3 regions of the Streptomyces sp. NPDC001219 genome follow, and region 1 is predicted to be linked to each of the others. Evidence: riboswitches for the same ligand, from Rfam matches in the RefSeq annotation. Region 1 holds a riboswitch; each other region holds the start of a gene.
What was found. A riboswitch is a leader RNA that binds a small molecule or an ion and turns the genes downstream of it on or off. The one in region 1 is predicted to bind cobalamin.

Region 1 (10,283 bases):
CCGAACTCCCGGCCGATGCCGGAGTTCTTGTAGCCGCCGAACGGGCCGAGCATGTCGATGCTGAAGGTGTTCACCGAGTACGTACCGGTGCGCACCTGCCGGGCGATCTCGACGCCGTGGTCGACGTCGGCCGTCCACACCGAGCCGGAGAGCCCGTAGTCGGAGTCGTTGGCGATCCGTACCGCCTCCGCCTCGTCGTCGTACGGCAGCAGACAGATGACCGGGCCGAAGATCTCCTCCCGGGCGATCCGCATGGAGTTGGCGACCTCGCCGAACAGGGTCGGCTCGACGTACCAGCCCGTGGGCTGCCCCTCGGGACGGCCGCCGCCCGTGAGCACCTTGGCGCCCTCGCGCTGCCCGAGCGCGATGTAGTCCAGCGAGCGCTGCTGCTGGCGGCGGGCGACCAGCGGGCCGACCTCGGTGGCCGGATCGAGCGGGTCACCGACGGTGAGCGCCGAGGCCGCCGCGGTGAAGCGCTCGGCGATCTCGTCGTAGTGGCTGCGCGGGGCGAGAATCCGTGTCTGGGCCACACAGGCCTGGCCGTTGATCATCCAGGCGAACGGCACGATGCCGGCCACCGCCGCGTCCAGGTCCGCGTCCGGCAGGATCACCGCGGCCGACTTGCCGCCGAGTTCCAGCGTCACCCGGCTGAGGTTGCGGGCGGCGACCTCCATGACCCGCTTGCCGGCCGCCACCGAGCCGGTGAACGACACCTTGTCCACGCCCGGGTGCCCGACCAGGTACTCGCTCACCTCGCGGTCCGCCGGCAGGATCGACAGCACGCCCGGCGGCAGCCCGGCCTCGGTCGCGATCTCCGCGAGCAGGTAGGCGTCCAGCGGGGTCTCCGGTGACACCTTCAGCACCACCGAGCAGCCGGCCAGCAGCGCCGGCGCGAGCTTGGCCGCGGCGGTGAACTGCGGGACGTTCCACGGCACCACGGCCGCGACCACCCCGACCGGCTCCCGGCGCACCAGCAGCGGCCCCAGCACGCCGCTCCGCCGCTCCTCGAACGGGAAGTCGCGGGCCACCGTGAGCGCCGCGTCCCACACCAGCATCGCGGCCAGCGACTGCACCATGACGCCGGAGGTGAACGGGGTGCCGTTCTCGGCGCTGATGACCTTGGCGATCTCCTCGCTGCGGGCCGCGAAGGCGTCCTTGATCCGGGTCACCACCGCGATCCGGTCCGCCAGCGGGGCGTTCGCCCACACCCCGGACGCGAAGGACGTACGGGCCGCGGTCACCGCACGGTCGACATCGGCCCGTGCGGCGTGCGGGACCCGGCCGATGACCTGTTCGGTGTGGGGTGAGACGACCTCGATCGTGTCCCGGCCGGCCGGATCGGCCCATTCACCGCCTATGTAGAGCTTGCCGTGCTCGACGAGGTCGCTCATCGCTGCCGCCTCCTGCGAGTGGGCCGCCCGTCCGGCGAGCCCTGCCGGTTCCCTGTGGTTGCTGCTGTGCCTCGGAACGCGCTTGCTGACGGTGCTTCGGTACGGATGCGGCGCAGCCCGCCGCACCACATCAGGAACTGATACCAGTTCTAGTTGGAGGAGTCCACGGGGCCGCGCGAATCCCAACTCCCCTGGGTGCACGGGGAACTTCAAGCCACCCTGAAACCAGTTCTAGTTATAGTGAGGCCGGGTACCGGGTGTATGCCGCACCGAAAGGGGACCGGGATGACCGCGCAGGTGACCGACCACAAGGGCGGGGTGTGGAGCATCGCCGTCCCCATCCCGGACAACCCGCTCGGCCACACCCTCGTCCACCTCCTGGAGACCGACCGCGGCCCGGTGCTCATCGACACCGGCTGGGACGATCCGGACTCCTGGGACACCCTCGTCGCCGGTGTCACCGCCTGCGGGTTCGCCCTCACCGACCTGCACGGCGTCCTGATCACCCACCATCACCCCGACCACCACGGGCTGTCCGCGAAGGTCCGGGAGGCCTCCGGCGCCTGGATCGCGATGCACGCCGCCGACACCGCGGTGGTCCGCCGCACCCGCGAGGCCGAACCGGCCCAGTGGCTCGACTACCTGCTCGCCAAGCTCACGACGGCGGGCGCGCCGGACGAGCATCTGGCGCCCCTGCGGAAGGCGCGTGCCACCGGGGGCGGCCGGAGGCTCCCCGGCCGGCGGGCCGCGCTGCCGGACCGCGGTATCGACCCCGGCGAACTGCTCGACCTGCCGGGCCGCCGGGTGCGCGCCATCTGGACGCCCGGCCACACCCCCGGCCATGTGTGCCTCCACCTGGAGGAGGCACACCCCTCGGCACGGGCCCCCGGCTTCGGCCGGCTGTTCTCCGGCGACCACCTGCTGCCCGGCATCACGCCGCACATCGGCCTGTACGAGGCCCCGGACAGCGAAGGGGTTCCGCCCGGCCCGCACGGGGCGGAGGGCGCCGACCCGCTCGGCGACTACCTCGACTCCCTCGAACGCGTCGGCCGGCTCGGCCCCGCCGAGGTGCTGCCCGCCCACCAGCACGCCTTCACCGACGCCGGTGGCCGGGTGCGCGCGCTGATCGCCCACCACCAGGAGCGGCTGGACCGGCTGCGGGCCCTGCTCCGGGAACCGCGCACCGTCTGGGAACTCGCCGTGGCCATGGAGTGGAACCGGCCCTGGGAGCAGATCCCTTACGGGTCCCGCAACATCGCCGTCTCGGAGGCCGAGGCCCATCTGCGCCGGCTGGTGAAGCTGGGGCACGCGGAGCCGGTGCCGGGGAGCGAACCGGTGCGGTACCGGGCGGTGTGAGGGCGGGCGGATCGGCCCGGCGTTCGGTGGGGCCTTCGGGTTGGCGTTCGGGGGCGGCCGCCCCCGGCTCGCGCCCTCAGACGTGGCTCGTACGTGCGAGCGAGTGCCCGGCGGGTGCCGGTTAAGGTGTGCGGGACAACTTCATCCGTACCCGATCGGGGGAAGCCGGTGGAAATCCGGCGCTGACCCGCAACCGTGAGGACGGCCCGTCCGTACCGCGCCGGCTGGACCGGCAGGGACGGCCGTACGAGCCGGAGCACCCGAGGGGGCACGACCAAGGCTCCCGCCACCGGAAACGTCCGCCACTGGGACGGCCCGGTGCGCGGCACCGTCGAGGTATACGGAGCTGAGCCCGGTGCCACCGCGCCCGTGATCCCCAGGGGGTCGGTGCGCGGGCGGCCGGCCGAGCGTGGCTGCGTAGACCGCCGCGACCCGACCCGAGAGGCACCGACCCGATGGCCCCCATGGCTTCCATGGCTTCCATGGCTCACCAGGCCCCCCTGACGCACCCCGTCGCCCTCCTGGCGCGCCGCACCGCCACGGCGCTGGCCGCCGCGGTGGTGCTGGGCGCGGCCGCTGCCCCCGCCGCGTACGCCGACGCCGCCCCGTCCACTTCCCCGAAGAAGCTGCCGGACGGCCTGCACGGCAGCAAGGACCCGCAGTACGACGGGGTCTGGCGGCAGTCGCTGGCGCTGCTGGCGCAGGACACGGTGGGGCTGCGGCCCGCGGGGTCCGCCGTGCGCTGGCTGGTCGGGCAGCAGTGCGCCGACGGCTCGTTCAGCGCCTTCCGTGCCGACCCCGGCAAGGCCTGTGACGCCAAGACCCTGCGGGACACCAACCAGACGGCCGCCGCGGTGCAGGCGCTGGCCGCGCTCGGCGGGCAGAGCGACACCGTGCGGAAGGCCGTGGGCTGGCTGAAGTCGGTGCAGAACGACGACGGCGGCTGGAGCTCGGTGCCCGGCTCGGCCAGCGACGCCAACTCCACGTCCGTGGTCATCGGCGCGCTCGCGGCGGCGGGCGAGAAGCCGGGGTCCGTGACGTCGAAGAAGGGTGCCAAGACCCCTGACGACGGGCTGCTCACCTTCCAGCTGGGCTGCGACGCGAAGGAGGGCGAGCGCGGCGCGTTCACCTTCCAGCTCAAGGGCGCCGCCCCGAACGCCGACGCCACCGCGGCCGCCGCGACCGGAGCGCTCGGCAAGGGCTTCGTCGTCGCGCCCGCCGACGACCGTGCGGACCGCCCGGTCAAGCCGCTGGACTGCAAGGACGGCGGGGGCGAGAAGACGGACAAGGCGGGCAAGGGCGACCTGGGGCAGGCCGCTGAGGGCGGCGCCGCCTATCTCGTCGCGCAGCTCGACAAGAACGGGCAGCATCTGCTGTCCGCGATGCCGGGCGCCGAGAAGCAGCCCGACGTCGGCAACACCGCCGACGCCGTGGTGGCACTGGCCGCCGGTGGCCATGGTGCCGCCGCCGCGAAGCCGCTGAAGTGGCTGGAGAAGAACGCGGCGGACTGGGCGAAGCAGAGCGGGCCCGCCGCGTACGCGCAGCTGGTGCTGGCCGCGCATGCCACCGGTACCGACCCGCGGTCCTTCGGCGGCACCGACCTGGTGGCCGCGCTCAACGCCACCGGCCCCAAGCCGGCCGCCGCAGCGGCGAAGGACGACAAGGACGGCGACTCCTCGGGCGGCGGCTCCGGTATCTGGTGGGTCATCGGTGTCGGTCTCGCCATCGGTGCCGGCATCGGGTTCCTGCTGAGCGGCCGGAAGAAGAACCAGCTCTGATGCGGGGCACCAGGATCGCCGGCGCGGTGCTGCTGGCCGGTACGGTCACCGGCCTGGCCGCCGGGCCCGCGCAGGCGCAGGAGTACCGCTACTGGTCGTTCTGGGACGGCAAGGGCGGCTCCTGGGCGTACGCCACCCAGGGGCCGGCCACGCTGCGGCCGGCCGACGGCGCGGTCGCGGGCTTCCGCTTCACCGTCGGCGCCGACTCCGCGGGGGCCGGAAAGCCGCGCGCGGCCGCCCGTTTCGAGGCGATCTGCCGCGACACCCCGGCCAAGGACGGCCACAAGCGGATCGGCATCGTCCTGGACTTCGGCACCGCGGCGGAGGCGCCCGGCGGCGAGCGGCCGCCGAAGGCCAGGACGGAGTGTGCGCAGGTCCCGGAGGACGCCTCGGCGGGCGAGGCGCTGGCGGCGGTCGCCCGGCCGCTGCGCTATGACGCCAACGCCCTGCTGTGCGCCATCGCCGGCTATCCGAAGGCGGGGTGCGCGGAGTCGGTGAGCGGGTCGAAGGGCTCCGGGGGCTCGGCCGCGCCGTCGGCCGGAGCGGCGGACCGGGACGGCGGAGACGGCGGGAGCGGTGACGGCGGGCCGTCCGCCGGGCTGCTCGGCGGGGGCGCGGCCGTGGCCGCCCTGGGTGCGGCAGCGGTGTGGCAGGCACGCCGCCGACGCCGATGAGCGCCCCGCGGGCGACCCGTACCATCGCGCTGCACGCCGGCGCCTGGTGGCTGTGGGCGCTGGGTCTGGCCACCGCCGCGTCCCGCACCACCAACCCGCTGCTGCTGGGGCTGCTGGTGGGCGTGGCCGGGTATGTCGTCGCGGCACGCCGTACGGAGGCGCCATGGGCCCGCTCGTACGGCGCGTTCGTGAAGCTCGGGCTGGTCGTGATCGTCATCCGGCTGGTGTTCGCCTTCTTCCTCGGCTCGCCGATCCCCGGTACCCACACCCTGGTCACCCTTCCCGAAGTGCCCCTGCCGGACTGGGCGAAGGGCGTCCGGATCGGCGGCCGGGTCACCGCGGAGGGCATGCTCTTCGCCCTGTACGACGGGCTGAAACTGGCCGCCCTCCTCATCTGTCTGGGCGCCGCCAACGCGCTCGCCAACCCCGCCCGGCTCCTGAAGTCCCTGCCCGGTGCGCTCTACGAGGCGGGCGTCGCGGTCGTCGTCGCGATGACCTTCGCCCCGAACCTGGTCGCCGACGTCCAGCGGCTGCGCGCCGCCCGCCGGCTGCGCGGGCGTCCCGACCGCGGGTTCACGGCGCTCCTCCAGGTCGGACTGCCGGTGCTGGAGGGCGCGCTGGAGCGCTCGGTGGCGCTGGCCGCGGCCATGGACGCACGTGGCTACGGCCGCAGCGCCCAGGTGCCGCCCGCCGTGCGCCACACCACGTCCGTGCTCACCCTCGGCGGGCTGCTCGGCGTCTGCGCGGGAACCTACGGGCTGTTGGGCGGCACCGGGGGCGGCTACGGGCTGCCGCTGCTGCTCGCCGGGCTGGCGGCGGCGCTCGCCGGGCTGTGGCTCGGTGGCCGCCGGTCGGTGCGCAGCCGCTACCGGCCCGAGCGGTGGGGCGCCCGCGCCTGGCTGGTCGCGGGCTCCGGCCTGGCCGTCGCCGCCTTGATGATCTGGGCGAACGACTACGCGCCCGCCGCCCTGCATCCCCCCGCCGTCCCGCTCACCACCCCCGTCCTTCCGCTCTGGCCGGCCGTGTCCGTTCTCGTGGGGCTGCTGCCCGCGTTCGTCGCCCCGCTCCCGCCGGGCGCGGACCGTGACGGCGCCCGTCGTGCCTCCCGTGACCGCCGCCGTGCCCCCGAAGTCGATCCGTGTACGAAGGAGCCCGTCCAGTGATCCGGTTCGAGCAGGTCTCGGTCACCTACGGCGATGCCGCGGCACCCGCCGTCCAAGGCGTCGACCTGACCGTTCCCGAGGGCGAACTGTGTCTGCTGGTCGGCCCCTCCGGCGTCGGCAAGTCCACCGTCCTGAGCGCCGTCTGCGGTCTCGTCCCGCACTTCACCGGCGGCACGCTGCACGGCCGGGTGACCGTCGACGGCCGTGACACCCGCACCCACAAGCCGCGCGAACTGGCCGATGTCGTGGGCACCGTGGGCCAGGACCCGCTGGCGCACTTCGTCACCGACACCGTCGAGGACGAACTCGCCTACGGCATGGAGTCGCTCGGCCTCGCCCCCGAGGTGATGCGCCGCCGGGTCGAGGAGACCCTCGACCTGCTGGGGCTGGCGGAGCTGCGGGACCGGGCGATCACCACGCTCTCGGGCGGCCAGACGCAGCGGGTGGCCATCGGTTCGGTCCTGACCACCCACCCCAAGGTGCTGGTCCTCGACGAGCCGACCTCCGCGCTCGATCCGGCCGCCGCCGAGGAGGTGCTCTCCGTCCTCCAGCGGCTGGTCCATGACCTCGGCACCACGGTCCTGCTGGCCGAACACCGCCTGGAACGCGTGGTCCAGTACGCCGACCAGGTCATCCTCCTTCCTTCGCCGGGCGCGCCCCCGGTCATGGGCACCCCCGCCGACGTCATGGCCGTCTCGCCCGTCCACCCCCCGGTCGTGGCCCTCGGACGCCTCGCCGACTGGTCTCCCCTCCCGCTCTCCGTCCGCGACGCCCGCCGCAAGGCGGCTCCCCTGCGCGAGCGGCTGACGGGGGTCCCGCCACAGGCGCCGGGGACCGGTACGGGCGGTGCGTCGGTGTCGGTGTCGTCATCGGCGTCGGACGCCGCTGCGGAGGTCTCGGGGCTCGGGGTGCGGCGGGGGCGGGCCGAGGTGCTGCACGGGGTGGATCTGACCGTGCGGGCCGGTGAGACGCTCGCGCTGATGGGGCGCAACGGCGCGGGGAAGTCCACGCTGCTCACCACGCTCGTCGGTATGCATGAGCCGTCGTCCGGCACCGTGCGGGTCGGTGGCGCCGTCCCGCACCGCACCCGACCCCGGGACCTGCTGCGGCATGTCGGCCTGGTCCCCCAGGAGCCTCGTGACCTCCTCTACGCGGACACCGTCGCCGCCGAGTGCACCGCCGCCGACCAGGACGCGGACGCTCCCTCCGGCAGCTGCCGGGAGCTGGTCGCCCGGCTGCTTCCGGATGTCCCGGACTCCGTGCACCCGCGTGATCTGTCCGAGGGCCAACGGCTCGCGCTCGCCCTCGCGGTCGTGCTGACCGCCCGTCCGCCCCTGCTCCTCCTCGACGAGCCCACCCGCGGCCTGGACTACGCCGCCAAGGCCCGTCTGATCGAGGTGCTGCGCACCCTGGCCGCCGAGGGCCACGCCATCGTCCTGGCCACCCATGACGTGGAACTCGCCGCCGAACTGGCGCACCGTGTCGTCATCCTCGCCGACGGCGAGATCGTCGCCGACGGTCCCACCGACGAGGTCGTGGTCTCCTCTCCGTCCTTCGCGCCGCAGGTCGCCAAGGTCCTCGCCCCGCTCCCCTGGCTGACGGTTCCGCAGGTGGCCCGCGCTCTGGAGGCCCTCGCATGAGCGTGCCCGCACCCCGTCCGGAGGGCCCCGCGCCCGTCACCGGCTCCGGCCGGCCCGGCGCCGACCGCCCCGAGCCCGGCCGTCCCAACCCCGGCCGTCCCGAGTCCGGTCGCCAGGCCCGTGCCGTGCGGCTCGGGCCGCGCTCCGTCGCCGCTCTGGCGCTGATCTCGGCGATCGGCGTGATGGCGTTCGGCTGGCCGCTGCTCGCCGATTCCGCCTCCGGGCTGGCCCACTCCAAGGACGCACCCTGGCTGTTCGCCGCGCTGCTGCCGATGCTGCTGGCCGTTGTCGTGGCGACCATCGCCGACACCGGTCTGGACGCCAAGGCCATCGCGATGCTCGGCGTCCTGGCCGCGGCCGGGGCCGCGATGCGCCCGCTGGGCGCGGGGACGGCGGGGATCGAGCCGATGTTCTTCCTGATGGTGCTGGCGGGGCGGGTCCTCGGGCCCGGTTTCGGGTTCGTCCTGGGTTCCGTGGCGATGTTCGCGTCGGCGCTGCTGACCGGTGGTGTCGGTCCCTGGATGCCGTTCCAGATGCTGACGATGGGGTGGGTTTCGATGGGCGCCGGGCTGCTGCCAGGGCCGGACCGGCTGCGCGGCCGCGGTGAACTCACCCTGCTCGCCGCCTACGGCGCCGTGTCCGCCGTCCTCTACGGCCTGGTCATGAACCTCCAGGGCTGGCCCTACATCGGCGGCCTGGCCTCCGGGGTCTCCTTCGTCCCCGGCGATCCGCTCGACCAGAACCTCGCCCGCTACCTCGCCTACTGCCTCGCCACCTCCCTCGGTTGGGACCTCCCCCGGGCCCTGGTCACCGTGGTGCTCACCTTCGTCCTCGGGGGCACCGTCCTCAGGGCCCTGCGCCGCGCCACCCGCCGCGCGGCCTTCGACGTCCCCGCCTCCTTCACCCCCGGCCCACCGCGCGAGACCGCCTCGGGCTGAACGGGCCCGGCGCCCTCGGAGCCGTGCCAGCGGGCGAGGGGCAGTGCGCGGGCGAGGGAGGGCGGAAGCGGGAGCGGACAAGGGCGAGGGAGAGGGAGAGGAGAACGAGGAGGGGCGCTGTCGCGGCGCTCTGTTCGTCGTCATGTGCTCGACGGTACGGAGATCGCGAGCCGCGCGGAATGCGGATGTCCACCCACCTCAGCTGCGGTTTTCCTCAGGTTGGGGAGGGAGGCGGACCGGAGCCCCTACAACCGCTGGATGATCGTCCCCGTCGCCAGTGCCCCGCCCGCGCACATGGTGATCAGGGCGAACTCCTTGTCCCGGCGTTCGAGTTCATGGAGTGCGGTGGTGAGGAGCCGGGCGCCGGTGGCGCCGACCGGGTGGCCGAGGGCGATGGCGCCGCCGTTCACGTTCACCTTCTCCAGGTCCTGCTCGAAGACCTGGGCCCAGGACAGCACGACGGAGGCGAAGGCCTCGTTGATCTCGACGAGGTCGATGTCCTTGAGGGACATACCGGCCTTGCCGAGGACCGCGCGGGTGGCGTCGATGGGGCCGTCCAGATGGAAGTGCGGATCGGCGCCGACCAGCGCCTGGGCCACGATGCGGGCCCGTGGCCTGAGCTTGAGGGCGCGGGCCATCCGCTTGGAGGCCCACATCAGCGCGGCGGCGCCGTCGGATATCTGCGAGGAGTTGCCCGCCGTGTGGACGGCGGTGGGCATCACGGGCTTGAGGCCGCCCAGGGCCTCCATGCTGGTGTCGCGCAGGCCCTCGTCGCGGTCGACCAGCCGCCACATGCCCTGGCCCGCGGCCTGTTCGTCCTCCGTGGTGGGGACCTGGACGGCGAAGGTCTCCCGTTTGAAGCGCTCCTCGGCCCACGCGGCGGCCGCCCGCTCCTGGGAGATCAGGCCGAGCGAGTCGACGTTCTCCCGGGTCAGTCCCCGGTTGCGGGCGATGCGTTCGGCCGCCTCGAACTGGTTGGGCAGGTCGACGTTCCACTCGTCGGGCCAGGGCTTGCCGGGACCGTGCTTGGAGCCGCTGCCGAGCGGCACCCGGGACATCGCCTCGACGCCGCAGCCGATGCCGATGTCGATGACCCCGCCCGCGATCATGTTGGCGACCAGGTGGTTGGCCTGCTGGGAGGACCCGCACTGACAGTCGACGGTGGTCGCGGCGGTCTCGTACGGGAGGCCCATCGCCAGCCAGGCGTTGCGTGCCGGGTTCATGGACTGTTCACCCGCGTGGGTGACAGTGCCGCCGACGACCTGCTCGACACAGTCGGGCTGGATGCCCGTACGGGCGAGGAGTTCGCGGTAGGTCTCCCCCAGGAGGTAGGCGGGATGGAG
Region 2 (10,283 bases), on a different contig from region 1:
ACGGAGAACCTGCACCAGGTCGAGCGGTACAGCCGCGAGATCTGCGGCTTCTCGGAAATCGACGACGAACGGCACCACGCCGGCCGGCAGCCCACGGGGGAGTTCACCCCGGAACTCGTGCTCCGGCGGCTCGATGAATTCGAGGCCGGTGCGCGGGCGCGCGGAATTACCCACACCACATTCCGGCGGCTCGCCGAAGGCTGTGGTCTCGGCGGCGGCCAACGTCAGGAGCTCAGAGCGCTGTTGCTCAGCCGACGCCCGGAGCAGTACCAGGCTCCGCTGTGGCACATCCCGGCCGAAGCCTGAGCGGCGCGCGGCGTGGGGCGCAGGTCGGTGTCCCCTGCGCCCCCTCTGTCGAACTCGCATGTAGATGAGGGGAGTTGACGGCCGGGGCTGTGCCGCGAGGGGAGGGCGGGTGTCGCCATGGCGCCGGGCGCCCCGGGGGAGTCCGGCGTGCGCGTTGTTGTTCGTGGTGGGGGTGCTGTGTATCGTCGGGAGGGTGACTTGAAGTTTCAAGTAGTTGTTCGCGGCCTCGTGTGGCCGGACCCGACATGCGAAAGAGCGGCTCCTGTATGACGTCCCCCCTCGGCACTCTCGCGTCCTCCCGTATCGACCTCCCCGCCCGTCGTGACGCCTCTCCGCACGGCTACGACGCCGGGCTCCTGCTGCTGCGCCTCGCGCTCGGACTGACCATGGCGGCTCATGGGGCCCAGAAGCTGTTCGGCTGGTTCGGCGGACCGGGGCTGGACGGGACCGGGCAGTTCTTCACGATGAGCGGCTACCCGGCGGGCCGGACGATGGCCGTCGTCGCCGGTCTGAGCGAGACGCTCGGCGGGCTCGGGCTGGTGGCCGGACTGCTCACGCCGCTGGCCGGGGCGGCCGTCGTCGGCACGATGATCAACGCGCTGGCCGTGAAGTGGGGCGGCGGCTTCTTCGCGCCCAAGGGGGTCGAGTACGAGTTGCTGCTGACGGCCGGTGCGGCGGCCCTGACGCTGACCGGGCCCGGCCGCTACGCCGTCGACCGCCTGCTGCCCGGTCTGCGGTCCGCCCGGCCGCTGCACGGAGTGCTCGCGCTGCTGCTGGGGGTGGTGCTGGCCGGCGGGGTGCTGCTGGTCCGGAAGTGACCACGGGCCCCGGGGGTGGCCGCCTCGCCCCGCGCGCACCGGGGGCCACGGACGGGACGTCCGGCGGCCGCATACCGGGCCGGCCGGCCCTGGGCAGAGGCGGGGTGTGCGGGGTACAGCAGAGACAGGGGAGGGCGGCGGCGCCACGGCGGTGTCGCGGCCGGGAGACGGGAGAAGGGGCTCCATGTCCGTACGACGTCTGAACCACGCGGTGCTCAACGTCCGCGATGTGGCGCGGTCGGTGGCCTTCTACACCGACACCCTCGGGCTGACGGTGGACGTCGAGGTGCCGGGGCGGGCCGCTTTTCTCAGCGCCCCCGGTTCACTCAACGACCATGATCTGGGGCTGTTCGCGGTGGCGCCGGACGCGCCGGGGCCGGCGGCCGGGCAGGTCGGGCTGTACCACCTGGCCTGGGAGGTCGGCACGCTCCGCGCACTCGTCGAGGCCCGGACCCGGCTCACCGAGCGGGGCGCCCTGGTGGGTTCCAGCGATCATCTCGTCGCCAAGTCGCTGTACGCCAAGGACCCGGACGGCAACGAGTTCGAGGTGATGTGGCGGGTGCCGCGGGAGGACTGGCCGGGCCCGGACCTGCCGGACCGGCTGCTGCCCCTCGATCTGGCGGCGGCGCTGGAGCGCTGGGGGCCGGACCGGGAGACGGGCGCCGCGGCCGGCTCCGCCACGTGAGAACGCCGGGCCGGCCCGGACGCTGAGGAGGCGGAGCCTGTGGGGCTGGCGGGGCCGGGGTGGGGCTCCGCCTCAGGGACTGGGCGCGGTCCGCCCCGCCTCAGGCGCCCGGCGCGGTCTGCTCCGCCGACTCGGTCGTCTGCCCGGCCCGCTCCGCCTGCCCGGCCCGCTCCGCCCGCTCGGCCCAGCGCTGTTCGACGCCGGTCAGCCGCCAGTACGCCAGCGCCGCGGCCCACACCACCACGAACAGGCCGACGATGATGAAGCCGACGTTGTCGAGGTCGAGGCCCGAAATCCAGCCGGTCAGCGCGTCGTTGAGGCCGAGCTTGTCGTGCAGCACGGTCACCAGCTCGATGGTGCCGATGAAGAAGGCGACGGCGATCGACAGGCCGGTGATGGTGAGGTTGTAGTAGACCTTGCGCACCGGGTTGGCGAACGCCCACTGGTAGGCGAAGTTCATGAAGGTGCCGTCCAGGGTGTCGAACAGGCTCATGCCGGCGGCGAACAGCAGCGGCAGGCACAGGATCGCGTACCAGGGCAGGCCCGCCGCGGCGCCGCTGCCCGCCATCACCATCAGGGTCACCTCGGTCGCGGTGTCGAAGCCGAGCCCGAAGAGGAAGCCGAGCGGGAACATCTGGCCGGGCCGGGAGATGGAGCGGGTGAACCGCCCCAGGAAGCGGTTCATGAAGCCGCGCGCGTCGAGGCGCTGCTCCAGCTCGGCCTCGTCGTAGCGGCCGTCGCGCAGCCCGCGGAAGACCCGCCAGATCCCGGCCAGCGCGATGAGGTTGAGGGCGGCGATGAGGTAGAGGAACGTGCCCGAGACCGTGGTGCCGACGGTGCCCAGGATCTGGTGCGTACGGGACTCGTCGTTGAGCAGGGTGCCGGCGAGCTGGGCGCCGCCGGCCACCAGGGCCGCCATCGCCACGACCACGCTGGAGTGGCCGAGGGCGAACCAGAAGCCGACCGAGACCGGACGCTTGCCGTCGGCCATCAGCTTGCGGGTGGTGTTGTCGATCGCGGCGATGTGGTCGGCGTCGAAGGCGTGCCGCATGCCGAGGGTGTACGCGGTGACGCCGAGCCCGACGCCGAAGACCTGGCTGCCGACGGCGTAGTGGTTCGGGACCACGAGCAGGAAGAGCACGCCGAAGGCGACGACGTGCAGCCCGGCTATGACGGCCATCAGGCCCGCGGTGCGGAGGGTGTCCTGCCGGCGCCAGCGGAACGCGGCGGGGGCAGGGGACTTGGGAGTATTGGTGGGCAGGGCCATCCGGACGGTCACGCTCCAGCACCTCGTGGATCACTTCGTGAGATGCCGTGGCCGGTCTCCTGGCTTGGGGTTACCACCCTGCCCCTTTGCAGCCTGGGGGAGGGTGCCCGTCTCCACCCCCGCCTTCCCGGCCGCGGGCTGCGGTCAGTGGCGCCGCGGACGCGTCAGGCGCCCGCGGAAGGGGTGGAAACTTCCCGATCACAGTGGCGAGGGCCGCTCCGGACTGGGACCACAAGGTCCGTCACCGGATTCCCGAGCACCACGGCCCGGCCACTCTAGCGGCCACCCCGGAGGCACGAGGGGTGTGGGGGTTCGCCGCCTCCGGAGGGCAGCGGTGCGCCGTGGGTCAGTAGTCCAGGGACGACAGGAAGGCGTGCAGTTCGTGATCGAAGAGCGGGGTGTTCTCCAGATTGACCATATGGGCCGCCCCCGGTATGCGGACTCTTCGGGCGCCGGGGACGGTCAGGGCTATCGCGTGGGCGTTGGCGGAGATGTCCCTGCTGTCGAGATCGCCGTCGAGCACGACCGTCGGCACCCGGATCTCGCCGAGGCGGTCGGCGGCGCCGACCTCCAGGGGTATACCGGCACCCATACCGTCGGCATGGACCTCCACATTGGCCGCTGCCGAGGCGCGCATCCGTTCGCGGAAGCCCGGGTGCACCGCGGACGGCTCACGATGCGGCCCGTCCACCCACATCCGCAGGAAGTGCTCGACATACCACTCCGCGCCGTCCGGTGTGCCGATCGCCGCCACCTGCTCCTTGATGTGCTCCAGCACGAAGGGGTCGGTGAAGGCCCGGCCACTGATCCCCGGTGAGGCCAGCGCGAGGGCCGTCACCCGGCCGGGGTGGGCGAGGGCGGTGTCGAGCGCGACCCGTGCGCCGTGGGAGAGGCCGACGAGAACGGCGCTGGAGACGTCGAGTGAGTCCAGCAGGGCGCACAGGTCGTCGTGGTTGGCGTAGTCCCCGGTCACGGTGGAGGACAGGCCGTGCCCGCGGAAGTCGTAACGGATCGCGCGCAGGCCGGAGTTGACCAGCCAGGTGAACTGCTCGTCCCACATGTGCTGGTCGAGCATGCCGCCGTGCAGCAGCACCACCGCGGGGCCCGAGCCGGCCGTCTCGTAGAACAGCTCGCCCTCGTCGACCGGCACGATGCCGTTGTCGATCTCGGACCAGGCGGTGATTCTCCGCGTCATTCCCCTGACCGTCCTTCGTGCATGAGAGGGGCCGGGGCGGGTCTGCCACCGCGGCCGTCCGACGTACCGTCGTTACCGATACTGCCGTTACCGTCGTTACTGCCTTCATTGATACGACTATCACGACTGTCCTGGCTGCCCTGACTGTCGGTTTCCTCCCGTGGAACGCGCGAGCCGTTCGCCAGGTGCCGGAATTCCTCGCCGAGCCGGTCGAGTACGTGCAGCGCGGTGCGGACGTCGGCGGCGGGCAGATCGGCCAGCCGCTGCCGCAGCTCCGTCGCCTCGAACTGCTGGATGCCGCGTATCGCCGCCGTGCCCTCGGCGGTGAGCCGGATCAGCGACGAGCGGCGGTGGGCGGGATTCGGGGCCGTGACGACCAGGCCCAGCTCCGCCGCGTGGTTCACCCGGCGCTGCACCGGCTGGCGGTCGAGCCCCATTCCGCGCGCCAACTGCGGGACGGTACGCGGGCCTTCGGTGTGCAGCGCGTCCAGCAACGCGTGTTCACCGGCGGTCAGGCCGGTGTCCGCCAGTTCGCGCTCCACCGCGCGCACGACTGTGCGGTGCAGCGGCCACAGGCGACGGATGACGCCGTACAGCAGATCCTCGGCGGCCGCCGCTTCTCCCGCGCCGGCGTCCCACTCCGGGGTCCTCTCGGCGTCCTGCTCGGCATCCCGCACGGCACCCCGGTCCGTATCCCTCTCGGCGCCCATCTCTACCCCCTCCTCGATGACACTTGTGATGTCATGATGACGCTGCTGATGTCGTTTGGGAAGAGGTCTGCCGCGGAATGGAGTTGAGGAGGCGGAGGGGAGGAATGAGACGTGTGTGGTCAGCTGTGGTCAGTGCCGGAGCGGTCGGTGGGCGAGGAAGGTGGACGGCGATGAAGGTCGGTCTGTTGCGTGCGGTCGGGGTCGCCACGGCGGTGTACGGGGCGGCGGTGGCCGCGGTGCCCGATCTGCTGGCACGGCCCTCGGGGCTGGTCGACGAGGAGGGGCACACCGTGTGGGCGACGCGCCTCTCGCTGCGTCCGCTGGCCTGGCGGGACGCGGTGAGCGGGCTGGCCCTGGCGACGGCTCCGGAGGGCCCGGCGCTGCGTACCGCCGCGTATGTACGGATCGCGGCCGACTTCGGGGACGCGGTCCTGCTCGGTGCGACGCTGCCCGGCCGCGACCGGAAGCTCGCGGCGGTGGCGGTGTCCGTGGGGTGGGGCGCGCTGTCGGTGGCCGGGCTGCTCGCCGGCGGGCGGCGGGAGGTCAGAAGCCCGTCGGCGGCGGGGCCTCGTCGGGGGTGAAGGTGAGGACGAGGTCGGCGCGGTCGCGAGTGGCCGCCACGACACGGGCGTTGGCCTCGTCGGAGGTGTGGACGAAGCGTTCGGCGTCGGCGCGCGGACGCCCGAAGTGCTCATGGCGGTCGACCAGCCGCCGGAGCCGCTCCGGGGTGTCCAGGTCCACGTACCAGACCTCGTCGAGCAGCGCCCGGACCCGCGCCCAGGGGCCGGTGTCGAGGAGGAGGTAGTTACCCTCGGTCACGACGAGCGGGAGGTGCGGTGCCACGGCGATGCTGCCGGCCACCGGCTCCTCGATACGGCGGTCGAACGCCGGGGCGTAGACGGCGCAGTCCGGCTCCGGTGCGCGCAGGCGGGCCAGCAGCGCCGCGTATCCGGCCGGATCGAAGGTGTCCGGTGCGCCCTTGCGGTCCGTCCGGCCCAGGCGGCGCAACTCCGCCCCGGCGAGGTGGAAGCCGTCCATCGGGACGAGCGCCGCTTGCCCGGCCAGCTCCGCCACGAGGTGGGCGGCGAGGGTGGACTTGCCGGCGCCGGGCGGGCCGGTGATACCGAGCAGCCGACGCCGGCCGGGAGTCGCGGTATCGGCGAGCCGCCGGGCGCGGGAGAGGAGGTGCCGGGGGTTCATGGTGCGTCCATCGTGCCCGATCGGCGGCCCCTCGGCCGGACGGGCCCGGGGCAGCGCTCCCCGGCCGTATGGGGTGGCCGGCCGGGGACCCTTCAACCGCGGGCGGACGCGGTCCGGTTCGCGAGGCCCAGGCGCCACAGGGACGTGACCTCGGCCGCGCGGGCCACATGGAGCGGATCGGAGGTGTCGCGGGCACGCGGATGGCGCGGGGTGATGTCGAGCCGGTCCAGGACCGTGAGGCCGGCCGCGGCGAAGGCGTCGACGAGCACGGTGTGCGGACGCAGGCCGAGGTGCTCCGCGAAGTCGGAGAGGATCAGCCAGCCCTCGCCCTCCGGGGTCAGATGGTCCGCGAGGCCGTTCAGGAAGCCGTACAGCATCCGGTTGCCCGGGTCGTACACCGCGTGCTCCACGGGGGAGGTCGGTTTCGCGGGCACCCATGGGGGGTTGCAGACGACCAGTGGGGCGCGGCCGGCCGGGAACAGATCGGCCTCGATGATCTCCACCTGCCCGGCGACGCCCAGGCGTTCGGTGTTCTCGCGGGCGCAGGCCAGCGCCCGCGGGTCCTGGTCGGTGGCCACGACCCGGCGCACTCCGCGCCGGGCGAGCACCGCGGCCAGCACGCCGGTGCCGGTGCCGATGTCGAAGGCCAGCTCCTCGGCGGGCAGCGGTGCCTCCGCCACCAGGTCGACGTATTCGCCGCGGGCCGGGGAGAAGACGCCGTAGTGCGGATGGATGCGGTCGCCGCCGAGCGCCGGGATCTCGACGCCCTTCCTGCGCCACTCATTGGCGCCGATCAGGGCGAGGAGCTCGCGCAGGGAGACGAGGGCGGCGGTCGGGTCCGTGGCGCCGGACGCCTCGCCCCGGGCGGGCTCACCGGGGCCGTACGCCCGGGTGCAGGCCTCGCGGACGTCGGGGGCGCGGTGCAGCGGGACGGCGTAGCTGTCGTCGAGGGGGACCAGCAGCATGCCCAGGATGCGGGCCCGGTGGTTCTGCGCGGCCCGGTGCACATGGAACGCCTGGGTGACATCGGTGGGCGGCTTCTTGCGCGGGCGGCGGTCGATACGGCGGGCCATCGCCGTCAGCAGCTGACGGGCGTTGTGGAAATCGCCGCGCCACAACAGCGCGGTGCCCTCGCAGGCGAGCTTGTAGGCGTCGTCGGCCTTCGTCCGGTCGTCCGCGATGACGATACGGCGCGGCGGCGGGGCGTCGTTCTCGGAGCGCCAACGGGCGGAGCGGGGCTGGTCGGCCTCGGTCCATTCGACGACCGGCGGGTGGTTCACCGCAGTGTGCCTCGTGTGTGTGGTGGGAGCCCTCCCAGGGGAGCCGCCCGTGAGGCGGCGCCGGTCCGGCGCCGGGGGAGCGGTGCTGCGCTCGCAGGAGACGGTGGGCGGGTGGTGTGACCGTTGACTTTACTCGGTCTCGGTGTCGCCCCCGGCCGCTCACCGGGCCGCCGGCGGCGGCGCCCGCGCCCGAGGTCAGTCGATGCCGAAGGCGCGGGCGTAGCGCACCGTGCCGCGCGGGGGTGTGGAGCCGTCCAGGGACAGCGCGAGGAAGGCCTCGTCCGGCCAGGGCTGCGGCGGCAGGATGCCGAACCGGGAAGCGGCCGGGGTGAAGCCGAAGCGCGGGTAATACGGCGGATGGCCGAGCACGATCGCGGTCCGCTCACCGGCCGCCCGCGCCGCCTCCAGGAGCGCCCGGATCACCGCACCGCCCGCACCGGACTTCTGGTGCGCGGGCAGCACCGCGCACGGCGCGAGCGCCACGGCGGGGACCTCGTCGACATGACAGCGGGTCAGCAGCGCATGGGCGGCCGGGGTGCCGTCCGGGGCGTCGGCCACGTAGGACAGGCCCGGCAGCCAGGCCGACGGGTCGCGGCGCAGGGCGTCGACGAGGTCGGCCTCCTCGGACGTCTCGAAGGCGGCGAGGTGGATCCGGCGGACGGCCGCGGTGTCCGCGGCGGTCTCGGGGCGGGGGTGCCAGGCGCCGGCGGGCCCGGCCGGGTCTCCGGCGCCGCTGTCGCCGGTCCCGTGCGGGCCATGGGATGCGTGGATACCGCTCATGTCCGTCATCGTCGCACCGGCTCCGGTGAACGGCCAGGGCTTTTCCGCTCCGCCGCCACAACGAGCGGTCGTCAACGAGCGGTCGCCAACAGGCGGTCACCAACGGCCGGTCGCCAACGGGCCGTCGGCGTCCGGCGGATGATCCTCCGCGGCGGTCCGTGCCCGGCCGGTCAGTGCGCGGTGTGCCGGTCCGGGCGGCGCATCAGGAAGACGGCGGCCGATCCGGCGGCGAACAGGGCGACGACGCTGAGGGCGGTGCTCATCCAGGAGGTGCCGAGCCAGTGCCCGCCGAAGTAGCCGAGGCTCACGCTGTAGGCCGCCCAGGCCACACCGGCCAGCGCGGACCACGGGAGGAACTCGCGGACCGTACGGTGCGCGACACCGGCGCCCAGGCTGACCACGGAGCGCCCGGCCGGGGCGAAGCGGGCCAGGACGACGATGCCGCCGCCGCCCCGCGTCAGCGCCGTACCGAGCCGCTGCTGCGCCGTGGTCAGTCGGCGGGAGCGGCCGATGGCGCGGTCGAAGCGGTCGCCGCCGCGCCGGGCGAGCCGGTAGGCGACCATGTCGCCGAGCACGGAGGCGGTGGCCGCACAGAGCATCAGGGAGCACATTTCGGCCAGGTGGCCGCCGGTGCCGGCGGCGGCGGTGGCCTCGACGGCACCGACCGCGTCCGCCGCCGGGCCGCTGCCGGCCGCCGTCGTGGCCGCGGCGATCACCAGGACCCCGCTGGGCAGGATCGGGACGAACACGTCGAGAACGATCGAGAGGCTGACGATCACATACACCCAAGGGGTGCCGCTGAGGGACCCCAGGCTTTCCAGCAACGTCCTTCTCCCGGTCCGAACCCCGCCGCGACGTCGCTCGGTGCGGCAGGGGCGGCTCTACAGCCATACAGCGTACGCCTGGCAGGGGTGGCCGAAAGGGTGGGGGTGGGATGCGAGGGATAGGGGCACTGCGCACCCTCCGCTGTGTATGAGCGATATGCCCAGTGCAGGCGATATGCCCTGCGCACCGGAAAGGGCGTGTCGGGTCGTCGTCCGGGGTGTCCGGCGCCCCTGGACGCGGCACGGCCCGTACGGCGAGGTGCCGTACGGGCCGTGAAGGCGGAGCCGGGGGGTCCCGGGCTCCGCCGGGCAGCGGGGTGTCAGGCGACGGAGGGCTGCCGCTCGACGGCCGGGGCCGCCTCCTGGCTGCGGTCGCCGAAGAACACCCGGTCGAGCGCCCACGAGCCGGGGCCGGCGAAGACGAGCAGCAGGAACGCCCAGCAGTACATCGCGGAGGCCTCCCCGCCGTTCTGTATGGGCCAGAGCGCCGAGCCCTGGTGCGCGGTGAAGTACGCGAACGCCATCGAGCCGGAGCTGATGAACGCGGCGGCGCGGGTGCCCAGGCCGAACATCACCAACAGGCCGCCGGCCAGCTGGATCACGGCGGCGTACCAGCCCGGCCAGCTGCCGGTGGGGACGGTGCCGCCCTGGCCCATGGCGCCGCCGAGGACGCCGAAGAGCGAGGACGCGCCGTGGCAGGCGAAGAGCAGGCCGATGACGATGCGGAAGAGCGCGAGCGCGTGCGGCGTGGATCTCTGGAGGGACGTCGTGAGCGGTGCGGACATGCGGGGACTCCTACGGTTTCTGGGGACGAGGGAACCGTGAAGGGGACAGGTTAGGGACGCCTAATCTGTACTTGCAAGTTCAACCTCTGGCCAAACGCGACCTTTGGCCGGAAGAAGGCGCACCCATCGCCGAAACCGCACCTGCCGCCGGAACCACGCCGTTCGCCGGGGCCACGCCTGCCCCCACGCCCCCGTTCGCACCCGGGGCCGTGCCCTGGGCCGCCGCCCGCAGCGCCGCCCGCGCCACCGCGTCCGTGTCGGCCAATGTGACCGATCCCACCCCTGGGCGCGCCCCGGCCGCCGTCACCCAGTGCACCCCCTCCGTCGGCACCCCGACCGCGAACCGCCGCGGATGGCGCCGCCCGTCGGCCCCGACGAGGTGGTACGGGCTCGGCGACACATCGAGCCCGCCCGTTTCGTAGCCGTCCACGGT
Region 3 (10,283 bases), on a different contig from region 1:
GGGTGTCGGGGGCCGGTACGAACGCCCGGCCCGCGTCCGCCGCGACCCGCCGCAGGAAGGCCCGGCGGAAGCCGTCGCTCTCCAGCGAGCCGTGCCAGTGCGTGCCCCATACGGAGCCGGCCCGGCAGCCGTCGAGGCTGCGCCCTTGGTCATCGGAGATGAACGCCTGATCCCCGCCGCTCACTTCGGCGACGCCGTGGTGGATCTCGTACCCCTCCACCGGCTCGCCCAGCGCCGTACCGACCGGCCGCGCCAGCGTCTTCTCGGCCGCGAACCGCACCCGTACGGGCAGCAGCCCCAGCCCGTCGACCGTGCCCGCCTTCGACTCGACCTCGTCCTCGATGCGCTCGCCCAGCATCTGGTATCCGCCGCAGATGCCCAGCACCGGGCGGCCCTCGGCGGCCCGCCGGGCGATCGCGTCCGCCAGCCCGCGCTCCCGCAGCCACTCCAGTGCCCGGACCGTGCCCCGGGTCCCCGGCAGCACCACCAGGTCCGCGTCGGCCAGCTCCTCGGCCCGGTCCACGAACCGCACCACCACGCCCGGTTCGGCGGCCAGCGCGTCCACATCCGTGAAGTTCGACATCAGCGGTACGGCACAGACCGCCACCCGCAGCACATCCGTCCCGTGCGGCGGGGCCACCACGCTCTCGCGCACCGCGCCGCGCAGCGACACCCGCAGGCCGTCCTCCTCGTCGATGCCGAGGCCGTGCGCGAACGGCAGCACGCCCAGCGTCTGCCGCCCCGTCAGACCGCGCAGCATCTCCAGCCCCGGCTCCAGCAGCGTCACATCGCCCCGGAACTTGTTGACCAGATAGCCCGCGACCAGCGCCTGGTCCTCCTCGGACAGCAGCGCGGTGGTACCGAAGAACGAGGCGAACACCCCACCGCGGTCGATGTCACCGACCACGACCACGGGGATGCGGGCGGCCCGTGCGATCCCCATGTTCACGATGTCGGTACGCCGCAGATTGATCTCGGCGGGGCTGCCGGCGCCCTCACAGATCACCGCGTCATGGGTGCGCCGCAACTCCTGGAGGCAGTCCGTGACCGTACCGAGCAACTGCTCCTGGCGCCCGGCGTGGTAGCCGCGGGCGCTCAGTTCGCCCACCGGCTTGCCCAGCAGCACCACCTGGCTGCTGCGGTCGCTGCCCGGCTTGAGCAGCACCGGGTTCATCAGCGCGGTCGGCTCCACCCGCGCCGCGGCGGCCTGCATCGCCTGGGCCCGTCCGATCTCCGCGCCCTCGCGGGTGACGAACGAGTTCAGCGACATGTTCTGTGCCTTGAAGGGCGCCACCTTGACGCCCTGCCGGACCAGCCAGCGGCAGATGCCCGCCGTCACCACGCTCTTGCCGGCGTCGGACGTCGTCCCGGCCACCAACAGGCCACCGCCGACCGCCCCGCCGGCTGCCTTCAACCGCCCGTTCACCGGGTCCTCCTCCTGAGCTTCGGGTCACTACACCCGCCCACCCCCCGAAGGGGGGTGGGCGGCGGGGAAAAAACGGACGGCCTCATACCGGACCCGCCTCACGCCCGAGCCCTCCGGCTCCCCGAGCCACCGCCGCCCGCGCGGCGCCGCCCGCCAGTCGGGCCGCCACCGTCGTCACCAGCGCCAGCGCGCTCACCCGCCGGGAGAGCCGCACCGCCCGCCCGATGTCCTCCACCGCCACCGGCGGCGCCGCGCCGTTGAGCACCGGACGGTGCTCCACCCGCCCGCCGTACGCCAGCGTGCCGCCCAGCCGTACGCCCAGCGCGCCCGCGAACGACGCCTCCACCGGGCCCGCGTTGGGGCTCGGGTGCGCAGCGCCGTCCGCCCGCCAGGCCCGCAGCGCACCGCGCCGGTCGGGGCCGGCGAGCACGGTCAGCGTGGCGGTCAGCCGGGAGCCGGGCCAGCCGGCGAGATCGTCGAGCCGGGCCGCGGCCCAGCCGAAGCGGCGGTAGCGCGCCGACTTGTGGCCCACCATCGCGTCCAGGGTGTTCACCGCGCGGAACGCCACCAGGCCGGGCACCCCGCCCAGCGCGCCCCACACCAGGGCGCCCACCACCGCGTCGGAGGTGTTCTCGGCGACCGACTCCACCACCGCACGGGCCATCTGCGGCCCGTCCAGCGCCTGCGGGTCGCGCCCGCACAGATGCGGCAGCCGCTCCCGCGCCACGTCCAGGTCACCCGCGGTCAGCGCCCCGCCGACGGCCCGCGCCTCCCGGCCCAGCGAGGTGCCGCCCAGCACGGCCCAGACCGTCGCCGCGGTCAGCGCGATCCCGGCGCCACCACGGAGCGACAGCACAGAAGCGGAAGCCGAGCCCCGCACGGCGCGCCGCACCAGCGCGGCGGCGGCCGCGGCACCGCCCGCGCACAGCACGGCGTGCGCCGCCCCGTAGCCGCGGTGGTCGCGCCACAGCCGGCGCTCGACGGCGCCAGCGGTCCGGCCGAACGCGGCCACCGGATGGCCACGCCGCGGATCTGCCGCGATCAGGTCGGTGAGAAAGCCGAGGGCCGCGCCGCACGCGTATCCCGCGTGTTCGCCGCGCACCGGATCAGGCCGTTGCCAGGGCGTGTCCGTGATGTCCCGCCCGGCCTCGGAGGAACCCTGCGGCAGTGGGCAGAGGGGATCTCGACGGGCAGCCGGGCATGGCGGTATGTCCTCACTCAGGGTCCGCGCCCTGGCTCGACGTGACGGCGACAAGAGTCTCCTGGCTCCCGGATCGGCGTGTCCTCCGGCCTTCCAGTCCCGCGTACGTCGATGCACGTGTGCGCGGCGGACCGTGGCCCTCGTCGGAGGAACGCTCCCCGGTGACAGTGGCGGGACCGCGCCGGATTCACACCGGACTTCCTCAGCTGTCGCCGAATGGCTCCGGCAGTCCACCACGCACCGCGAATGCCCGTCAACTCACCCTTGACCTGCGACGCTGCCCTGTGGCAGGCGCTGTGGCGCACACCACAGCGCGGCGGAGACGTCACCGGCGGCCGCCCGCACGCCCCCTGATCCCGCGTCACCGTCCGGCGCGCGGCTGCCGGGGCGGCCCACGGACGAGGCGCCCGGCGGACGACGGCTGAGGCCGCGGTCGGCCGGACGCCTCGTCCGGTCCGTCGTGTCCGGCCGGGTCAGCCGGCGACGATCAGATAGATGCCATAGGCCACCGCGACCGCGCAGAGCGCGAAGGCGGCCATCGCGCCGGCCCGTGCGCCGGTGCCCGGTACGGCGACCGCGGCCGCCGCACCCTCGTGGCCGGTCTTGCGGGACGTACCGGCGATGCCGACGGTGAACAGGCCCACGATCCCGACCGTCACACCGAGGGTGACGCCGAAGACCTGGCCGAGAGCTGCCCAGTCGATGCTCATGGAGTTCCTTACGTGATGACAGCTAGCGGGTGACCGTCGCGGCCTTGGCGCGCGGGGCGGTGGTGGTGGGGGCCTCGGCCGCCGGTGCGTCGGCGGTCTCCGGGGCGTCGGCTCCCGGGGCCTGCTGGCCGGCCGGGGGCGGCGAGACGGTGCGCAGCGCGGCGGTGACCACGCCCGCCGGCTCCGCTGCCGGGCCTTCGTTGACGTTGGTGTGGTCGACCGGCTTGCGCCGGGAGGCGGCCCAGATCGCGCCGCAGATGCCGAGTCCGAGGACCGCCACCGCCGCCACGCCCCAGTCGCCCTGTCCGGCCAGGAACGCGGCACCCGCCGCGACCGCACCGGCGGCCGGCAGCGTCAGGCCCCAGGCGAGGACCATCCGGCCGGCCGTGGACCAGCGCACCACGCCGCCCTTGCGGCCCAGGCCGGAGCCCATCACGGAGCCGGAGCAGACCTGGGTGGTGGAGAGCGCGAAGCCGAGGTGGGAGGAGGCCAGGATGGTGGCCGCGGCGCCGGTCTGGGCGGCGAAGCCCTGCGGCGGCTGGATGTCGGTGATGCCCTTGCCCATGGTGCGGATGATCCGCCAGCCGCCCAGGTAGGTGCCGAGCGCGATGGCGAGACCGGCCGAGGCGATGACCCACAGCGGCGGGTCGGCGTGCGGGGCGACCACCCCGCCGGTGATCAGCGCGAGCGTGATCACACCCATCGTCTTCTGGGCGTCGTTGGTGCCGTGGGCGAGGGAGACCAGGGCGGCGGAGGCGATCTGGCCCGCGCGATAGCCCTTGGCGGTGTCCGCCTCGTCGCGGTTGCGGGTCAGCCGGTAGGTGAGCCGGGTCGCCGCCAGCGCGGCCAGGCCGGCGACGACCGGGGCGGCCACCGCGGGGATCAGGACCTTCATCACGACGGCGTCACCGTGTACGCCGTTCGTGCCGACGGACACCAGGGTCGCGCCGATCAGACCTCCGAAGAGGGCGTGGGACGAGCTGGAGGGGAGACCGGCGAGCCAGGTCAGCAGGTTCCAGACGATCGCGCCGACCAGGCCGGCGAAGATGACTTCTGGTCTGATGCCGGCGGCTTCGTCGATGATCCCCCCGGAGATGGTCTTGGCCACCTCCACGGAGAGGAACGCGCCGACGAGGTTGAGGACTGCCGACATCGCCACCGCGGTCTTGGGTCGCAACGCCCCGGTGGAGATGGTGGTGGCCATCGCGTTGGCCGTGTCGTGGAAGCCGTTCGTAAAGTCGAACACCAAGGCCGTGACGATCACGATCCCGATGAGAAGCGTGATGTGTTCCATTCACCCAGGCAATCAGTTCGAAGGTCAGTGTCGCTGGGACCGTACGGAGAGCGGGTGAACGGAAAGTGAACTGGGACGGGCGTGGTGATGACACCACCGCAGTGTTCACGCGGAGGCGCCTCCGGCGTCACTTCCGCCTCACCTGTTGGTGAACTTCCTGAGCTAGCCGCCGGTCCCCAGGTTCCGACGAGCCGTTCCCCGCGGTCCCGTTGTCGCGGAGTCACCTCGACCGTAAGGGGCGAGTTACTCAAGGGGCCTCAAAACCGGTCAATCCCCGGCATTCGCGGAGGTGGCACCGGATGGCGGATACCGGTCGGGCGGCCCCCAGGCGTACGGTGCCCCGGCCCGCTCGTACGGTGTCGCGCACCACGTCCGCATTCGCCGCACCGCGCCGGAGGACCCATGAAGGACCACCCCGACGACCTCGCCGCCGCCTGGAGCGAACTGGTCGCCACCGCCCGCCGAACGGTCACCGACGGCCTGGTGGTCGGCACCTCGGGCAATGTCTCGCGCCGTATCAGGGACCTGATCCTGGTCACCCCCAGCGGCGTCCCCTACGACCGGCTCGGGCCCGGCGACACCACCGCGGTCGACCTGGAAGGCCGCCAGATCATCGGCGCGCTCCGGCCGACCAGCGAACTGCCGATGCATCTGACGGTCTACCGCGACACCACCGCCACCGCCGTCGTCCACACCCACGCCCCGCACGCCACCGCCGTCTCCACCCTGGTCACCGAACTCCCGCCGGTCCACTACATGACCGCGGCGCTCGGCGGCCCCGTCCGCGTCGCCCCCTACGCCCTGTACGGCAGCGACGAGCTGGCCGCCGCCATGCGCGAGGCGCTGCGCGACCGCACCGCCTGCCTGCTCCAGAACCACGGCACCATCGCCTACGGGGACAGCCTCGGCCAGGCGCTGGACCGCACCGCGCAGCTGGAGTGGATGTGCCGGGTGTGGCTCACCGCGAGCTCCGTACCGGGCCACACCCCGCACCTGCTGTCGGCCGGTCAGCTCGACGCGGCCGCCGACCGGCTGCGCGGCTACGGCCAGCAGGACGGCCACCCGGGCTGACCGCGCGCCCGGCACGCCCGTCGCGGCGGCGGCCCGCACCCCGTCCGCCGCCCCCGGCCCGTCCGGCCCCCGGAGCCCGTCCGCCGCCTCCGGGCCGGACGGGCTCCGGCCGGTCACCCGCCCGACTCCGCCCGGTGGCCGCGCCCGGCACCGCTGCGCACACTGGTGAGGTGCGCCTGGGTACTGCGGCGGCCATGGCCGCCATCACCGTGATAGGTGCCGGGGCGGCCGCGGTGGCGGTCGGCCGGTACGCCAGTGACATTGCCCTGAAACCGTCGCCGGACCAGCCCTTCCCGGGCGACTCCCGCCTCACCGTGCACTCCGCCACCGAGGAGCGCATCGCCCTCACCCGCAGCCTGGCGTCCCAGCGGCCCGGCACGTACGGGCTCACCGGCTCCGGCTGCCACGCCGTCATCGGCGACGTCGTCCACGGCGTCCCGCACCCCGCCGACGCGGTGGTCCGCCGCCTGGTACGGGTCACCCACGGCACCCTCGGGCCGGGCAACCGGATGCGGCTCACCCCGCAGGTGCACATCGGCAACCCCCGCGACGCCCTCGGCCTCGACTGCGCCGACATCGACATCCCCGGCGAACTCGGCCCGCTCCCGGCGTGGTTCGTCCCCGGCGTACGCGACACCTGGGTCATCGCCGCCCACGGCCTGGGCACCACGCGCGAGCACCCCATGGTCGTCATGCCGTTCCTGCACCGCCACCGGCTGCCGGTCCTCGCCCTGTCCTACCGCAACGACCCCGGCGCCCCGCGCACCGGCGACGGCATCCACCACCTCGGCGAAACCGAATGGCGCGATCTGGACGCGGCGATCCGCTACGCGCTGCGCTACGGCGCCCGGAACGTCGTCCTCCACGGCTGGTCCACCGGCGCGACCATGGCACTGCGCGCCGCCACCCGCTCCGCGCTGCGCGACCGGATCTGCGGCCTGGTCCTGGACTCCCCGGTCCTCGACCGGTACGCCACGGTCCGCGCGCTGGCCGCCGCCCGCGGGGTCCCGCGCGCCCTGCTGCCCCTGGTGGTACGGGCCGCCGAGGGCAGCACCGGCCTGCCCCTCGACCACCCCGCCGACGCCGTCGACCCGGACGAGCTGGAGATCCCCACGCTGCTCTTCCACGGGCCGGACGACGTGATCGCCCCGTGGACGGCCTCCCGTTCCTTCGCCGCCCGCCGGGCCGACCTGATCACGCTTCAGCCGGTCCCGCACGCCCCGCACGCCGCGATGTGGAACGCCGACCCGTCCGGCTACGAAGAGGCACTGCGACGCTTCCTCACCCCACTCATGTGACCCCACCCAGGTGACCTGGCTCCGGCACCGGCCCCACCGACGGCTTCCCCACCCACCGCCCTCTCCTCTTCCTTTTCCTTTCCACTTCCGCTGCCACCGGCCCGGTCCCCCGATGACTCCCGGGTGTACGGGCGGACAACGCCCCTCATCAGGGATGGGGCGGCGGGATGACCGGCCGGTGGCAGATCGCAAGCGGGGTTCCGATTGGGCTTTCGGGCCGACAGCGGCAACACTGCTCCTGTGACGTCCCGTACCCCGCGCGACTCCCGGCTCCGACTCGTCCCCCGTCAACCGGTTGCGGCCGCCCGCCGGGCGGTGACAACCCGGACCAAGCGCCCGGCGCCCCGGCCACCCGAGGGCACACCGCCGCCCGCGGAACTGGCGCGCCAGGCCCGTGCCGTCCTGGCCGGCGCCGCCCGGCTCGCCCGCTGGGCCGACAGCGTCGGTGCCGGCGCCGCCGGCGGCAGCCTGCGGGCCGGCCCCGACGGAGCGCTGCCGGAGACCGCCGCGGAACGCGCCGCCGAGGCACTGGGCCTGACACCACAACAGGTCCGCACCGACTGGGACCGGGCCCGGCTGGCCGGACTCGTCGAACTCCACGACGGCCTCGCCCGCCCCGGCTGGCGGCTGCGGGCCTGGGACCGCGACGACACCGCCGTGCTGCGCGGCTGGGTCGCGCTCTTCGACGCCTGGTCGCTGGCCCGCCCCGCCCCGGCCGCCGCCGGCCCCGCGATAGTCGCCGAAGTCGTCGAGGCGCTGCCGCAGTTGCTGTCCCTGCTGCATCTGTCGGCCGGCCCCGTCCGGCTGCCGGTGCTGCTCGACATGCTCGACCAGCGCGTCGCCGAGCTGCGCACCGAACGCTGCGAGGTCCCCTACGGCCAGGACCCGGCGGGCCCGGGCTCCGCCGACGAGGCCGCGGCCGCCGGCGACGCCGCGGGGGCGTCGCTGGCCGCACTGCTGGACTGGGCCCTGGACGCACTGCGCACCGTCGGCGCGTTGGTGCCGCCGGACGGCGCGGAGGCCGCGCACGAGGGCGCCGAGGCGCAGCTGACACCGCTCGGCAACTGGTCGGTGTGGGTCAAGCTGGAACAGATCTGCGTCGCCGCGCAGAGCCCGGCCGGCCACATCGAACAGTCAGCGGAGGCGATGCTCCGCGGCTGCGCCCGCCTCACCCCGGGACCGGCCCGCGCCGAATACCGCGCCTGGCTCGCCGCCCGCTCCGTCGGCGCGGCCGTCGAGGAGCTGCTGACCGTGGCCCGCGGGGAGGACGCGCTGCTGCGCGGTCTGGCCTTCGAGGCGCTGCGGGCGGTCGGCGCCCCGGCCGAGGCCGCCGTACGGGCCGCGGCCGACGAGCCGGCCCTGCGGCCGTACGCCCTGCTGTGGCTGGTCGAGCACGAGGGCGGCGACCCGGAGACCGCGCCCGATGTGCTCACCCGCGAGGAGTCGACCTGGCTGTGGGTGGACACCGCGGCCGCCGTCGCCGACCACGGCGAGACCCAGCTGCTGGTCAGGCATCTGGACTCGGCGGTCCAGGGCTCGGTGCCGCGGCTCCTGGAGGAGGTGCGTGCCGTCGGGCACCCCAGGACCGTCCAGGTCCTGGTGGCCCTGGCCGCGGCCCACCCCGACCCGGCCCTCGCCAAGGCGGTCCGCCGAGCGGCGTTCCAGGTCCACACGGGCGGGGTGTGACCTCCCACGTTGTCGGCTTTCCCGCCGTGGTGGCCCCGCGCAGCGGAGCCTCAACGGCGGGAGGCCACCACGGCGGGCAAGCCGAAAACGTGGGAAGGAAAAACGATTTGCACGGGCCCGTTAGACTGCCTCCCATGGCAGTTCTCCTTTGGGTTCATTAGACGGCGCAGCCCGCTCTCGGACCGTCCAATCCGCCGTCTTCCTGCCCTGGAGCTTTTCCGTGATCACCGCCTCCGGCCTCGAGCTGCGTGCCGGCGCCCGCATCCTCATCGAGTCCGCTTCCTTCCGTATCGCCAAGGGCGACCGCATCGGCCTGGTCGGCCGTAACGGCGCCGGCAAGACCACCCTGACCAAGGTCCTGGCCGGCGAGGGCATGCCCGCCTCCGGCTCGGTCACCCGCGGCGGGCAGGTCGGCTATCTGCCGCAGGACCCGCGCACCGGCGACCTGGACATCCTCGCCCGCGACCGCATCCTCTCCGCCCGCGATCTGGACACCGTGCTGCGCAAGATGCGCGAGAACGAGGACCGGATGGCCAACGGCAAGGGCGCCACCCGCGAAAAGGCGATGAAGAAGTACGAGCGCCTGGAGACCGAGTTCCTGACCAAGGGCGGGTACGCCGCCGAGGCGGAGGCCGCGACCATCGCGGCCAGCCTCGGTCTGCCCGACCGCATCCTCGGCCAGCCGCTGCACACCCTCTCCGGCGGTCAGCGCCGCCGCGTCGAGCTGGCCCGGATTCTGTTCTCGGACTCCGACATCCTGCTGCTCGACGAGCCGACCAACCACCTCGACGCCGACTCCATCGTCTGGCTGCGCGACTACCTCAAGACCTACCGCGGCGGTTTCATCGTGATCTCCCACGATGTCGACCTGGTCGAGACCGTCGTCAACAAGGTGTTCTATCTCGACGCCAACCGCTCGCAGATCGACATCTACAACATGGGCTGGAAGCTCTACCAGCAGCAGCGCGAGGCCGACGAGAAGCGCCGCAAGCGCGAGCGGGCGAACGCCGAGAAGAAGGCCGCGGCGCTCAACACCCAGGCCGACAAGATGCGGGCCAAGGCCACCAAGACCGTCGCCGCGCAGAACATGGCCAAGCGCGCCGACAAGCTGCTCGCCGGGCTGGAGGCGGTGCGCGCCTCCGACAAGGTCGCCAAGCTGCGCTTCCCGGACCCCGCGCCGTGCGGCAAGACCCCGCTCACCGCCGAGGGCCTGTCGAAGTCCTACGGCTCCCTGGAGATCTTCACCGACGTCGACCTGGCCATCGACAAGGGTTCCCGGGTCGTCATCCTGGGCCTCAACGGTGCGGGCAAGACCACCCTGCTGCGCCTGCTGGCGGGCGTCGAGACCCCCGACACCGGCGCGGTCCGCCCGGGACACGGCCTCAAGCTCGGCTACTACGCCCAGGAGCACGAGACCCTGGACCCGGACCGCACGGTCCTGGAGAACATGCGCTCGGCCGCCCCGGACATGGACCTGGTCGCCATCCGCAAGACGCTGGGCTCCTTCCTGTTCTCCGGCGACGACGTCGACAAGCCCGCCGGGGTGCTCTCCGGCGGCGAGAAGACCCGGCTGGCCCTGGCGACGCTGGTGGTCTCC

Region 2: linked by a shared signal. The riboswitch ahead of ACWC9R_RS01590 (HoxN/HupN/NixA family nickel/cobalt transporter) and the one ahead of ACWC9R_RS21675 (prenyltransferase/squalene oxidase repeat-containing protein) in region 1 are both predicted to bind cobalamin.
Region 3: linked by a shared signal. The riboswitch ahead of ACWC9R_RS28045 (cobalamin biosynthesis protein) and the one ahead of ACWC9R_RS21675 (prenyltransferase/squalene oxidase repeat-containing protein) in region 1 are both predicted to bind cobalamin.

The regions. Positions count from the first base shown of each region.
Region 1 is NZ_JBSFJF010000033.1:73,484-83,766, forward strand. Features, by position in the region: gene ACWC9R_RS21665 (aldehyde dehydrogenase) at 1-1,391, opposite strand, end outside; gene ACWC9R_RS21670 (MBL fold metallo-hydrolase) at 1,677-2,747, shown strand; cobalamin riboswitch at 2,855-2,976, shown strand; gene ACWC9R_RS21675 (prenyltransferase/squalene oxidase repeat-containing protein) at 3,212-4,525, shown strand; gene ACWC9R_RS21680 (SCO2322 family protein) at 4,525-5,199, shown strand; gene ACWC9R_RS21685 (CbiQ family ECF transporter T component) at 5,196-6,362, shown strand; gene ACWC9R_RS21690 (ABC transporter ATP-binding protein) at 6,359-8,002, shown strand; gene ACWC9R_RS21695 (ECF transporter S component) at 7,999-8,940, shown strand; gene ACWC9R_RS21700 (steroid 3-ketoacyl-CoA thiolase) at 9,186-10,283, opposite strand, start outside.
Region 2 is NZ_JBSFJF010000002.1:15,847-26,129, reverse strand. Features, by position in the region: gene ACWC9R_RS01605 (DUF1152 domain-containing protein) at 1-306, shown strand, start outside; gene ACWC9R_RS01600 (DoxX family protein) at 573-1,124, shown strand; gene ACWC9R_RS01595 (VOC family protein) at 1,309-1,809, shown strand; partial or broken gene ACWC9R_RS01590 (HoxN/HupN/NixA family nickel/cobalt transporter) at 1,910-3,110, opposite strand; cobalamin riboswitch at 3,109-3,355, opposite strand; gene ACWC9R_RS01585 (alpha/beta fold hydrolase) at 3,423-4,271, opposite strand; gene ACWC9R_RS01580 (MarR family winged helix-turn-helix transcriptional regulator) at 4,268-4,981, opposite strand; gene ACWC9R_RS01575 (hypothetical protein) at 5,152-5,562, shown strand; gene ACWC9R_RS01570 (nucleoside/nucleotide kinase family protein) at 5,525-6,181, opposite strand; gene ACWC9R_RS01565 (methyltransferase) at 6,274-7,461, opposite strand; gene ACWC9R_RS01560 (GNAT family N-acetyltransferase) at 7,657-8,241, opposite strand; gene ACWC9R_RS01555 (DedA family protein) at 8,412-9,065, opposite strand; gene ACWC9R_RS01550 (DoxX family protein) at 9,386-9,850, opposite strand; gene ACWC9R_RS01545 (FAD/NAD(P)-binding protein) at 9,930-10,283, opposite strand, start outside.
Region 3 is NZ_JBSFJF010000054.1:36,299-46,581, reverse strand. Features, by position in the region: gene ACWC9R_RS28050 (cobyric acid synthase) at 1-1,426, opposite strand, end outside; gene ACWC9R_RS28045 (cobalamin biosynthesis protein) at 1,509-2,528, opposite strand; cobalamin riboswitch at 2,682-2,831, opposite strand; gene ACWC9R_RS28040 (hypothetical protein) at 3,101-3,337, opposite strand; gene ACWC9R_RS28035 (inorganic phosphate transporter) at 3,360-4,631, opposite strand; gene ACWC9R_RS28030 (class II aldolase/adducin family protein) at 5,034-5,702, shown strand; gene ACWC9R_RS28025 (alpha/beta hydrolase) at 5,873-7,000, shown strand; gene ACWC9R_RS28020 (hypothetical protein) at 7,241-8,686, shown strand; gene abc-f (ribosomal protection-like ABC-F family protein) at 8,907-10,283, shown strand, end outside.